One region of the Serratia sp. HNCC26DJ244 genome, then DNA from elsewhere that is predicted to be linked to it. Evidence: predicted binding sites of a transcription regulator. Region 1 holds the regulator's gene; each other region holds the start of a gene.
What was found. The regulator CRP, encoded in region 1, controls carbon source genes, mostly activating them, when cyclic AMP is high. The targets are predictions, from matches to a motif close to ATGTGANNNNNNTCACAT.
Positions count from the first base shown of each region.

Region 2: the regulator CRP is predicted to act here: its motif matches at 2,059-2,076, upstream of srlA (PTS glucitol/sorbitol transporter subunit IIC).
Region 3: the regulator CRP is predicted to act here: its motif matches at 1,839-1,856, upstream of ompW (outer membrane protein OmpW).
Region 4: the regulator CRP is predicted to act here: its motif matches at 1,680-1,697, upstream of udp (uridine phosphorylase).

Region 1 is NZ_JBXUGO010000010.1:20,639-23,779, reverse strand. Features, by position in the region: gene AC2A06_RS10085 (YccS/YhfK family putative transporter) at 1-1,237, opposite strand, end outside; gene crp (cAMP-activated global transcriptional regulator CRP) at 1,293-1,925, opposite strand; gene AC2A06_RS10075 (OsmC family protein) at 2,369-2,776, shown strand; gene AC2A06_RS10070 (phosphoribulokinase) at 2,967-3,141, opposite strand, start outside.
Region 2 is NZ_JBXUGO010000011.1:19,379-22,519, reverse strand. Features, by position in the region: gene srlD (sorbitol-6-phosphate dehydrogenase) at 1-32, opposite strand, end outside; gene srlB (PTS glucitol/sorbitol transporter subunit IIA) at 25-408, opposite strand; gene srlE (PTS glucitol/sorbitol transporter subunit IIB) at 427-1,404, opposite strand; gene srlA (PTS glucitol/sorbitol transporter subunit IIC) at 1,420-1,968, opposite strand; partial or broken gene AC2A06_RS10605 (IS256 family transposase) at 2,388-2,569, shown strand; gene eptB (kdo(2)-lipid A phosphoethanolamine 7''-transferase) at 2,646-3,141, shown strand, end outside.
Region 3 is NZ_JBXUGO010000007.1:103,632-106,772, reverse strand. Features, by position in the region: gene trpA (tryptophan synthase subunit alpha) at 1-434, shown strand, start outside; gene AC2A06_RS08180 (BON domain-containing protein) at 696-1,010, shown strand; gene ompW (outer membrane protein OmpW) at 1,054-1,695, opposite strand; gene AC2A06_RS08170 (YciC family protein) at 2,041-2,790, shown strand; gene AC2A06_RS08165 (major outer membrane lipoprotein) at 3,078-3,141, shown strand, end outside.
Region 4 is NZ_JBXUGO010000017.1:70,424-73,564, reverse strand. Features, by position in the region: gene AC2A06_RS13885 (tyrosine-protein phosphatase) at 1-531, opposite strand, end outside; gene udp (uridine phosphorylase) at 798-1,559, opposite strand; gene AC2A06_RS13875 (dienelactone hydrolase family protein) at 1,901-2,737, shown strand; gene metE (5-methyltetrahydropteroyltriglutamate--homocysteine S-methyltransferase) at 2,921-3,141, opposite strand, start outside.

The DNA.
Region 1 (3,141 bases):
CACGGTGCTGTATTCTTACTCGTGTAGCGTTATAACCGTTCTGGCTGACAAACATGATGGTCAGTAAGATCCAATAGGGTTTTGGCAGATGCAACAGCAGGCCTAGGCTACTGCCTACAGCCAATATGACCCCCAGTCGGGCTGCATTGCGTAGTGCGTTGGATTTGAACGATAAATAGCTTACCACTGCAGGCCAGAAGGGTAACCGTGACTGGTTGGCCATCAGGTCTCGACGATAAAGAGGACGCTGTGTACGTAACAGGCGAGCAATACGGCTGAAATGGTAGTAACAAAACTGGCCAACGGGATTATCAGCATGCCGTGTAGCCACTTTCTCCAGCGCGGCCAATTCGTGTTTCATGCTAAAAAGGCGGGAGTGCCGATGATAGAGGATATCTTCTGCGACAACGCGCAAACGTGCAGCGATTACTTGAGCATTACGACGAATGATCGCCTCAGCTTGACTCTGCTCCACCAATTTTTGCACTTCTTCTGGCTGGTGTAGGCTGACACTAATGTGTTCTTGCAGGTCGAGTGCCACTTGGAACGTTCGTTGCAGGCGTTTTTGCTCCATATTATTGGCGTGTGGCAGAAAGTTAATCTGCTGATACAGCAAACTGATCAGGTCCATCACTTGCTGTTGGCGTTGCAACAGTGGCGGTAGCGCGGTTTCAGGATCAGTATGTTGGGTCAGCAGCGAATATTTGGCTTCAAAATAATCAGCTAACTGTATATAGAGTTGGTTTAAAGATTCACGGATTGGCTGTTCTTTCCATAATTTAAACCAAAACCAAGTGAACAGGCCGTACCAGAGAGTGCCTACGGCATACAGTAGCGGGGCATACCAAATAGGTAGGCCATCCATGCTCAGAGAGAAAATGGCCGCAACCAGTGCGGCGGGCAGCAAGCGTGCATGTAGTGGGCTGATTTCCCCGCTGACACCCAGCAATAGCGCCATAGCAAGCATCAGTAAGGGTAATGGGATATGCCACAACAGCGCCTGTTGCAACAAAACACAGCTGAGAGCGAACAGTGCCCCGCCGATTATCAGGCGCTTGAAAAAACGCTTATGGGGGGTATCCAGCCCGGCGATATTGCAACAGACAGGCACTAACGAGAACAACAGCCCCTGTTGCAGGTGGCCCAGCAGTAAACCCACAACGACAGGCAGGCACAACACCAACGTTTGTCGCAGGGCATAGTTCACTTCTGGATGGTAGATCAGGCGGCGCCACATGTTTTGCTGTTCAGCAGACAAAGAACGGCGCATTGCAGCGCCGTTTCTTTAATGATTAACGGGTACCGTACACGACAATGGTTTTGCCATGAGCGGAAATCAAATTTTGATCTTCAAGCATTTTCAAAATGCGGCCAACAGTTTCACGTGAACAACCGACGATCTGACCAATTTCCTGGCGGGTAATTTTGATTTGCATACCATCCGGGTGAGTCATCGCATCAGGCTGTTTTGCCAGGTTCAGCAAGGTTTGTGCGATACGGCCAGTCACATCAAGAAAAGCGAGGTTACCTACCTTCTCTGAGGTGACTTGCAGGCGACTTGCCATTTGTGCAGATAGGCGCATCAGAATATCCGGGTTAACCTGAATGAGCTGGCGAAATTTCTTATAGGAAATTTCAGCTACTTCACAGGCACTTTTCGCCCTTACCCAGGCACTTCGTTCCTGGCCTTCTTCAAATAATCCAAGCTCGCCGATGAAATCCCCCTGATTTAGGTAGGAGAGGATCATCTCTTTGCCTTCTTCATCCTTAATCAACACCGCGACGGAACCTTTGACGATGTAGTAAAGAGTTTCCGCTTTTTCACCTTGATGAATCAGCGTACTCTTTGATGGATATTTGTGGATGTGGCAATGAGACAGGAACCATTCAAGAGTCGGGTCTGTTTGCGGTTTGCCGAGAACCATGCGCTATTATCCTCTGTTGTTATCGCTGCCTTGTATCACAGGGGTCAGAGTTCCCTGTAAAACGTGCTTATAGCCTGATGTTTTAGTTGTGGCTATCAACAGGTTTTGAGGTGAGGTATATCCCCGTTGTCACTCAAGCCGTAGTAGACTCGTTCGTTTGTCGCCTACCGGCATTTTGAACGAATCTGGGTAAAAAAATCACTTATACACTAGCATATTAACTCGTATTAAGTGCTGCAAGCTAGGTTCCATTAACTCACCAATGATCTTAGGATATATCCCTGAAATTGATGCCATGAAAAAAGTATTGCAGCTGTGTTTGTAGCACAGAGTGAGGCGGGTGTCTTGTGTTGTCTCGTTTCAGCATGATTAGTGTCAGGTTTCGTTGTCAGTTTCTCTATGAAAGCGTACGTTGATTTTAAAAAATAATCGGAGTGAACAATATGCAGGCAAGAGTGAAGTGGGTAGAAGGGCTGACATTTTTGGGGGAGTCTGCTTCCGGCCATCAGATTTTGATGGATGGTAATGCGGGTGATAAGGCCCCAAGCCCAATGGAAATTGTGTTGATGTCTGTGGGGGGCTGCAGCGCTATCGATGTGGTGTCGATCTTGCAAAAAGGCCGCAATGATGTGCGCGATTGTGAGGTGAAACTGACTTCAGAACGCCGTGAAGAGGCACCTCGACTGTTTACCCACATCAATCTGCATTTTATTGTCACCGGAAAAGGGCTAACCGAAAAGGTGGTGGAACGTGCAGTAGACCTTTCTGCCGAAAAATATTGCTCCGTTTCCCTGATGTTGGGCAAAGCGGCCACTATTACCCACAGTTTTGAAATCCATGAAGTTGATTGAGCACTACTCTGTGTCATGTTGACACGGAATAACGCTAAGCATCGCCGTGCCGTTTTGGGCTGCGGCGATTTTTGTGTAAACGTTGTGTCTGCGGCAGACTGTCGATAGGGCGTGTCACCCGCTTGGATTGCAGATGAAACGGAGTATTACGGGCGTGAGATTAATCGTCGCCCACCTACATGATTCGATATTATTCGATTTTCTTGCCTTCCAGTAGCCGTTGCACCAGTGGCGTCATAATCAGCTCCATTGCCAGCCCCATTTTACCACCAGGTACCACCAACGTATTGATATGTGAAATAAATGACCCTTGCAACATGGCTAGAAGATAGGGGTAATCGATCTGTTCCAAGCCACGGAAATGG
Region 2 (3,141 bases), on a different contig from region 1:
CCACCGCCTATCACTACAGCTACTTCAGACATGAGCGACTCCTGATGATGCGATAAATTTAAATGTGCTACCCAAGGGAATATCCGTGGGGGTTACCCCGGTGACGTGAATGGTGCCGGGGAATTCGGCGTGTGCTTCGCCATCGAAACGGACGGTGACATGCCCCAGTTCACGTAGATTTTGGTTGGCAACGCTGCCAACGGCGGTAATGGGGTACTGTTTTTCCCCCAACTGCATCACGCTACCCACGCGCAATTCCCCGGTGGTATCGCTGTGTTGATGAATAAAGCAATACTCTTCAATATCCGCCGGGGCACCTTCACGAAAGGTGATTATCATGTTGTCCAGCAGGGCATCACGGGCACAATCGCCGATTTGAGTAATGGTGGTCTGGAAAATGGTGTTCATAATTTTCCTCTGTTTCATTTATTGATAAATAAAGGCTGATGCGGCCCAGGCGACCAAGACGGTTGGTGCACCAGTAAGGAAGCGCCCCACCAGAACCGAAGGTACGCCAACGCGCACCGTGTCTTGTTTGGCTTCTGCCAGTGACAGGCCCACCGGAATAAAGTCACAGGCGGCTTGGGCGTTAATGGCAAACAGTGCTGGTAGCGCCAATTGAGGAGGAATATGACCCAGACCAATTTGCACCCCCACCAGTACGCCGATAACTTGAGCGATGACCGCACCAGGGCCGAGGAAGGGGGAAAGCAGCGGGAAGGAACAGATCAGCGCCAGTGTGACCAAACCAATTGGGCTGCTGGCAAGGGGAGTCAGGCCATGGGCGATAAAATCACCTAACCCGGAGGCCATAATGATACCAATCAATGCCGAGACAAAAGCCATAAAAGGCAGGATGGTTTTTAGTATCGTGTCAATGGTGTCGCGACCGGCTTGGAAGAACACCGCCACTATCGATCCCATACCCATGCCGACCTTGGCCAGTAGGCCATCACTCTGTTCAGTGATTTTTTTGCTGCTATCGTAATCACGCACTTTGGCTGGTGCTGGTGGCTGTGAAGTCACCGGCGCTTCCTGCTCAACCAGGCTGATGTTCTCTTGGCGAACCCCAGAAACGTAAATATCTTCCAGAATAAATTGGGCCAGTGGACCGGAACGGCCAGTGGAGTGAATATTGATGGTAGGGATGCGGCGTTTTGGGTAGATACCGCAGCGTAATGTACCGCCGCAATCAATAACCGCAATACCAATTTCTGCGGCGGGAGGTTCGCCCTCCTTGAAACCATCCACCGCAGGCCAGCCAGTGAGTTCATTGAGTTTGTCGACGATGGCCGGGCGAGTACCGGCGGTGATATAGACAATTTTTTTATCGGGTACCACCGGGAGTTCTAATGGACCACCCCAGCCGCCAGCCCCTTTTTCAATACGAATATAAGTACTCATGCTGCACTCCACGGATTAAAGTTGAACCTGACGATCCAGTTGGATCCCCATCTTGCGTTCAAATAGGCTAGTAGTGAGGTCCGTGACCCAGCCACGGAAGAAGTTGGTGACTAACCCGACCAGGAAATAGCTCACTGCCAGCGGCCCCAGTGGCAGCCCCAACGTGGTCAGTCCGCTGGCGATCCCCAGGAAGACAAACAGTTCACCAGGGTTGATATGGGGGAATAGGCCATTCATCGAGTGACAGCTATAGGATGCTGCGGCGTAGTAGCTCGGCTTGAATTTCTCTGGCATAAAACGCCCGAGACTTAACGTCATCGGATTACAAAATACAAAAGTACCTACCAGTGGTAACAGCAGATAACGGGAGAACGGGTTACCGGCACAACGCTGTGCCAAGCGTTCAATTCGGTGCTGACCAACAAAGTTAATCAACGCATTCATGATCACTAATAAGCTGATCAACAAGGGTAAAATGCCCGTTACCATACCAACGAACACTTCCCCCCCTTTTTGAAACAGCCCGATAAACCATTCTGCTCCGTGGGTTATTAGCTCAATCATTACTTTTCTCCTGTGATGGACGTTATGGCTGGGAGTTGATCTGCTCTCCGTGGCCATAGGTGTCACGATAGTCACTTTTATGTTTTGTTTGTTTTAAATGGATCACATTAAAAGAAAAATATTTTATTTCGAAAGTTATAGATAAAAGGAAAGTAAGTTTTAAACGATGAATGAGACCGAGAAAGGGATAGAGGGTTAGATCACCCTCAAGGCTGGCGTGACAATGAACGGTGGGGTTGACTGTTTTTTAAACGTTCAGAGAGCGTGAAGGTGGGGAGCGTTACTCACGAGTATTCAAGTGGCGGGGGAAATCATGGGATATACTCTTCATACTTCAAGCGGCTTGGGTGTTGCTGCGTCCAGATACTCGACTCTTCCTGCGCCTCGCTCCTAACGGGGCCGCTGTAAGCAGCGTTCAAATCAATGCTAGCCTGCGTGAGATTACCAAGAGCAGACGGTCATTCCCAAGTGAGTTGCGGTGCTGAAGTTGCTGTATCTAGCTTTACACCAGATTGCTAAAAAGTGGACAATGCCACCACGAGATTGGAATCCAGCCGTGACGCCGTTTATGAGCATGTTCGGTGACTATTTTTATTTATAATAAACAGCAGTTTACACAAAAATTTTTATAGTCTCGATTCAACCCCTGAGTAGTATTTTTGGAGATCTGGCGTTTTATGGACAGAGTAAAATCTTTATCGCAGCAAAGTCTCTCTTTGTTGCTGGCTTTTTACATTGGCATTTTCCTGAATATTTCTGTCTTTTATCGCCGTTTTGACTCATTTAGCCAAGGTGTCCAAGGTATAGCATTGGTGTCAGCTATCACAGAAGTGATGGCCATTATTCTGTTTACCTTTTTTGTGATGCGAGTGATCTCCCTCGGTGGGCGGTTGTTTTATCGGGTGATCGCCACTCTGCTGGTATTAATCTCAGTCGCTGCCAGCTATTACATGACTTTTTTCAATGTTGTGATCGGCTATGGCATTGTGATTTCTGTCTTAACTACAGATACAGACCTTTCCAAAGAAGTCATTGGGTTGCATTTTGTTATCTGGATAGTGCTGGTCAGTACCTTGCCTTTGTTACTTATCTGGAAAAATAACCTGCGGTTTACCCTGCTGGAGCAATTCAAGACGCCGGGGCAGCGTATCAAACCGATAGTGTTGATGATAG
Region 3 (3,141 bases), on a different contig from region 1:
CGGTATTGGTAGCTGATGTGCCGTTCGAAGAATCGGCACCCTTTCGTGCCGCCGCAACCCGCCATGGCATCGCTCCCATCTATATTTGCCCACCCAATGCTGATGATGATTTGCTGCGCAACATTGCTTCCCATGGCCGTGGTTATACCTATCTGCTTTCACGCGCCGGGGTGACAGGAGCCGAAAGTCGCGCGCAGTTACCACTGCACCATTTGGTAAATAAGCTACGTGAATATAACGCACCACCACCATTACAAGGGTTTGGCATCTCTGAGCCTTCTCAAGTTAAGGAGACCTTACAAGCGGGGGCCGCGGGGGCAATCTCTGGCTCCGCTATTGTCAAAGTCATCGAACAGAACCTGGCTCAACCTGATGATATGTTAGCTAAATTAGGGGACTTTGTTCGCAGAATGAAAACGGCAACGCGCGTATAATCTCTTCTATTATGACCGGATAACGCACGCTATCCGGTCATCATCAATTCACTCGTCCCGATTCAAGTTGCCGTTCACGAGTAAATTGAATTAACTAATACAACAAATAATTCGAGTTGCTCGTAGACGGCCAGACCGAGAGTCTCCAGGAGCATAGATAACCATGTAACTGGTACGAACGTATGCAGCCAACACCCAAGCAGCTTGAAGGATGAAGTGTATATCAGTCATAGCAATAACACATGGCATGGAGTGTCACTTATGAAACTGTTTAAAACTTTTTATGCATTATGTCTGGCTGCAATGTTAGCCATGTCGCTGGCCGCCTGCGCACCCACAGCAAAATCAGAAGGAACGGGTGGTTATATTGACGATACGGTAATCACCACCAAAGTGAAGGCCGCACTGCTGGCAAATAAAAGTATTCGATCAACGGAAATCAACGTCGAAACCTTTAAAGGGCAGGTACAATTGAGTGGTTTCGTCAGTTCCAAAGCAGATGCTTCTCATGCTGTGCAAGTGACTCGTGGTGTAGCCGGCGTCAAATTAGTAAAAAACAATATGCTCATTAAGTAATGGCTAGAGGGAGGCGCCAAAAGCGCCTCCTGAACGGACTGATTTAAAAGCGATAACCTGCGCCAAACATAAACACAAAGGGATCGAGACGAGTGTCAATACTCTGACTTTGCCCGGCAACATCAAAGCGTACATCGGTTTTGATATCCATCCACCAGACTGACATATTCAGCATCCAGTGCTCATCCAGGTTGTAATCCAGGCCAGCCTGCCCCGCTACACCCCAAGAGTTTTTCAGATCCAGATTACTCACACCGGCACTGTTACCATAGTCGTTAAACTTCTCATCAAAGAACATGGTGTAATTGACACCGATACCCAAGTAAGGACGCAGTTTGTCCTGCTTATCACCAAAATAGTACTGCGCCATCAGGGTCGGCGGTAAATGCTCGACTGTCGCAATGGTTCCATTAACAGCGGAACCATTGAGCGAAACTGAATGGCGGAAAGGGGTGGCAGCCAACAGCTCAACACCAATGTTATCGGTGACCATATAACCAAGGGTCAGCCCTAATTGTGTATTGTTATTAACATCGAAAGAGCCCTGCCCCAGAACATTATCGGAGCCGGCATTCGGACGTACGGTTGCCGTACCTGCACGGACCAAGAAATCACCAGCTTGATGCGCGCTTGCTAACATCGGGGTCAGCATGGTAGCCAATATCACCAGAGTTGTCTTTTTCATTATCCATTCCATTTTTGTGGTTTATATCCAGGTTAAATATACCTATTTACAGCGAGTTATGATCCAATCGAGATCACATCTTGTGCCTAGAGTTGTAAATTTCCACCAAAAACAACAATTAACAGAATCGAAATAAAAACCTATTTTGATGTAAATCAAAAATCATAACTTGCCAGTGAACGGATCGATATGAAATTACAGTTGCTCAAACCGCTGCCATTTTCGTGGCTGATACAATAATCGCAGAAGAAATCAGCGCTGAGTATTTCACGGGGTGCAACAGCAGCACAGAACAGGGTACAATTACACACTGATTTATTTTGCTATCGACACCAAGGAGTCCGCATGCCTATCACGGCCAGCATGTTATACCGTGACAGTTTTAACTTTTTCCGTAACCAGGTGGTCGGTATCTTGCTGATAGCCCTGCTGACGGCATTTATTTCTGTGTTGCTTAATCAGGCTTTAAAGCCCGATGCTGAGCAGTTAGAACTGTTGAATGCCACAAAGAATGATTTAACCGCCACAGCAGGAATGGGGCTCCAGGAAATCGTTCAAACTATGACGCCAGAACAGCAAATATTGTTTTTGAAACAATCTGCTGCCGCACTCGTCTCCGCTTTGGTGGGCAATGCGTTACTGGTGGGGGGAGTTCTCACGTTAATAGGCATGGTATCTGCAGGCCATACCACCAGTGCATTACGAGCGATGGGGAGTTCTTTGCCACAATTACCCGGCTTACTGCTGATGTTGTTTATCTGTGCCCTTCTGATCCAATTAGGTATTACGCTGTTTATTGTGCCGGGTTTGATCCTGGCTATCTCGTTCTCATTAGCTCCGGTGATTTATTTTGCTGACCGCCCTGGCATCTTTGCTTCTCTCAGGCAGAGCTGCAAACTGGCTTTTGCCAATGCCCGAGTGATCGTCCCGGCAATGATGCTGTGGTTAGCCGCTGAATTTCTGGTACTGTTTATGATCAGTCAGTCATCGTTAACACGTGAGGTTGCCAGCATAGTGTTGACTGCATTAAGCAATCTGATTTCCGCACTATATCTGATTTATCTATCCCGTCTGTATATGTTACTGCGTAACTGATCATTACCAAGCAGGCACGATTTTTTCAACCCCGTGCCTGCTTTTGAACCTGAGTTCTTAAGAATACACCCACCTGCTCATTATTTAACCAGGCAAAACCAAAGATTACGCCGTAAAATCCACCTGTTTTTCTTTGCTTTTTTAACTCTTTTGTAAAAAAAGGTGCAAGTTTGAGCGAACGATCAAAAATAAGAGCCCAAATATAAAAAAATTATTCTCTTTCGAAAAAAGTTTATGTAATACTTATGACGCTACATGGAGATTAACTTAATCTAGAGGGTGTTATAATGAATCGTACTAAACTGGTACTGGGCGCGGTAATCTTAGCTTCTACTATGCTGGCTGGTTGCT
Region 4 (3,141 bases), on a different contig from region 1:
CACGGTGGCTTCATCCGCCCCTAACGCCAGTAATACCAGCGCGGCCCCCACCCCGGTACGGTCCTTACCCACTGCACAGTGCTGCACAATAGCCCCCCTTTCAGGTTGTACCAGCCATTGTGCCAGTTGATGATAGGCCGCATTGTTGAACGGTAAACGGCGATAAAGTTCTAGCATAAACGCCCGGGCATCAAACTCGGCAAGCAGCTCGCTGGTCAGTTTATCCAGATTGGCATTCACTTCATGGCTGAGGGGATTGGCTGGAATATTTTGGTAATCAACACATTGCCATAGTCTATCGGGTTTAGCCTGCACTTCATCCGCGTCACGGTAATCCAGTACCGCACATACCGGCACCTGGGTCAGGAAAGCACGGTCACTTTCACTCAAGCGATCCAAGGAACCCGAACGGAACAGCAGCCCACTTTTGATACGGCGGCCATCGGCCATACTGTTACCACCTAAATCGCGAAAATTGATACCACCATCAAGCGGTACCAGCGAAGGATGCAATAAAGTCTTAGGGGGCATAAACGGCCTCTCACTTATGGTTTGGGGATAGCGACTATCACAGCCAACAAGGCGTCAATCATCCGAAAAACGGACCGACAGTATGATCGCAATGAGGGTTACCGTAACAGATTAGCGTTGAATGGTGAACGGACTGGCGTGTTAGTGGCCCAAAGAAAACCGGCCCCACCAAGGTGAACCTCAATGATACCCCATCGCCATTCAAGCTACAGAACAAAAACGCCTCGCCTTTTTATCCTGCAACTTGAATCAACTTGGGTGTCGTATTACAGCAAACGGCGAGCGGCTTCCACCACGATTTTCACCGCCTGACTTTCAGTTTTTTGCATGGTTTGTGCATCCGGGATCTCCTGCTGGGTACGGTTGACAATCACACCGGCCACCATCCCTGCGCGCAATCCCTGGCTGGCACACATGGTCAGTAGGGTGGCGGATTCCATTTCGTAGTTCATCACCCCCATCGATTGCCACTCTGCCATAGAACCTTTGAAATGACTCACCACACGCCCCGAGTAGGTATCGTAACGCTCCTGCCCTGGGTAGAAGGTATCCGAAGAAGCCGTAATGCCGATATGGGTGGTTGCACCGCAGGCCTTGGCGGCGTCAACCAACGCAGTGGTACAGTCAAAATCCGCCACTGCCGGGAACTCCATCGGGGCAAAGTGCAGGCTGGCACCATCAAGGCGAACCGCTGCCGTGGTGACCAGCACATCGCCAACATTGATATTGGTTTGAATCGCTCCCGTAGTCCCGATACGCAAGAAAGTGCGAATACCCAATTGCGCCAACTCTTCAACCGCAATAGAGGTAGAGGGGCCACCAATACCGGTGGAACACACAATCACCGCCTTACCCTCCAGCTCGGCACGCCAGGAAGTAAATTCACGATGGGAAGCCAGATGTACTGCCTTGTCCATCAGCTTGGCAATTTTCTCCACGCGCTGCGGGTCACCAGGAACAATGGCCAGCGTCGCTCCTTGTAAATCATTTTTTGTCAGGCCAAGATGGAAAACATCAGATTGTGACATGGGTAGCTCCTTATAAAGTGGGCATAGGAGGAGGAAAAGCTCACTTTACTGAAAATCCTTTGAAAATTGAGTGATCATAATCACCATTAAACAAGAAACAAAAACCAATCTACATTATTACTGTGAAATTAATCACACCAAATGCCAAGTCTACCCATTGTGATGATTCAGTTGGTTTATTTTTTGGCTCATCTTGTTAACCCATCAACAACACAAAATACCCCCCATACCCATATAAGTGGTAACTTGGCCTATAGTTATAGCCAAAGTTAACACCAAAGTTATAGCCAAGTTGATTAATCCCCGTTGCGTTTTCCTCTCGATACCGCATGGAGCCTGCAATGAAAGCTGAACCTGAAATAACACTACAACCAGCCAAAGGGGGATTCCCCCCTGCGGTAGCGCCTTTAGCAACCTCAACCATCCTGAGCGATGATCACCAGATTCATGTTGGAGAGACCACCATTCCCTCACAAGAGGACCTCCTCCCTGCCTATATCGCTAAACCGGCCAATCACTCGGGTCCATTACCAGTCATTTTAGTGGTACAGGAGATCTTTGGAGTACATGAACATATTCAGGACCTGTGTCGCCGCCTGGCAAAACAGGGTTATCTGGCGATTGCACCAGAACTCTATTTCCGCCAAGGGGATACCCGACAGTACAGTGAAATCAGTGAGCTAATAGAGCAACTGGTGAGTCAAGTTCCGGACAGCCAAGTTCTGGCGGACCTGGATAACACCTTCAACTGGGCAATCCGTCATGGTGGCGATGCCAGTAAACAGGCAATCACCGGTTTCTGCTGGGGAGGGAGGATTACCTGGTTGTATGCGGCTCACAATCCTCAGTTAAAAGCTGCCGTGGCCTGGTATGGCAAGTTGGTGGGGGGAAAAACCGCACTTTCGCCGAAACACCCGGTTGATATCGCTACCCACCTTTCTGCACCGGTGCTTGGTCTGTACGGTGGTCAAGACAGCAGTATTCCACAAGATACCGTGGAAACTATGCGGCAGGCGATCCGCGCCGCCAATGCCGATGCTGAAATCGTGGTGTACCCGGAGGCCGGTCATGCCTTCCTGGCAGATTACCGCCTGAGCTATGACGCCGCCGCGGCAACCGACGGCTGGCAACGTATGCTGAAATGGTTTACCCAGCATGGGGTCGTCGGCGTCAAATAACCCACAGGGGCAAACTTGCCCCTGTATTTTTACGGTTATACTCGTCATCCTTCAAGCTGCTTGGGGGTTGGCTGCGACTCGAATTATTTAGTGTCTAGACCAAGGTCAATGAACCGAACGCCCCTTGCCAGTCGCACTCAAATTTTTCTACTGCGGCCTATCGTGCCGGTGCAGTGATAAATTTTAAATCTGCTGCTCACGCAAACGTCGAGCGGCCTGGACCATATTAGCTAACGACTGACGCGTTTCTGGCCAAGCACGGGTTTTTAAGCCGCAATCAGGATTAACCCACAAACGTTCTGCCGGAATATTCTGCGCCGCTTTACGCAACAGGGTTTCAATCCACTCTACGCTCGGTACATTCGGTGAATGAATATCATATACCCCTGGCCCGATCTCGTTCG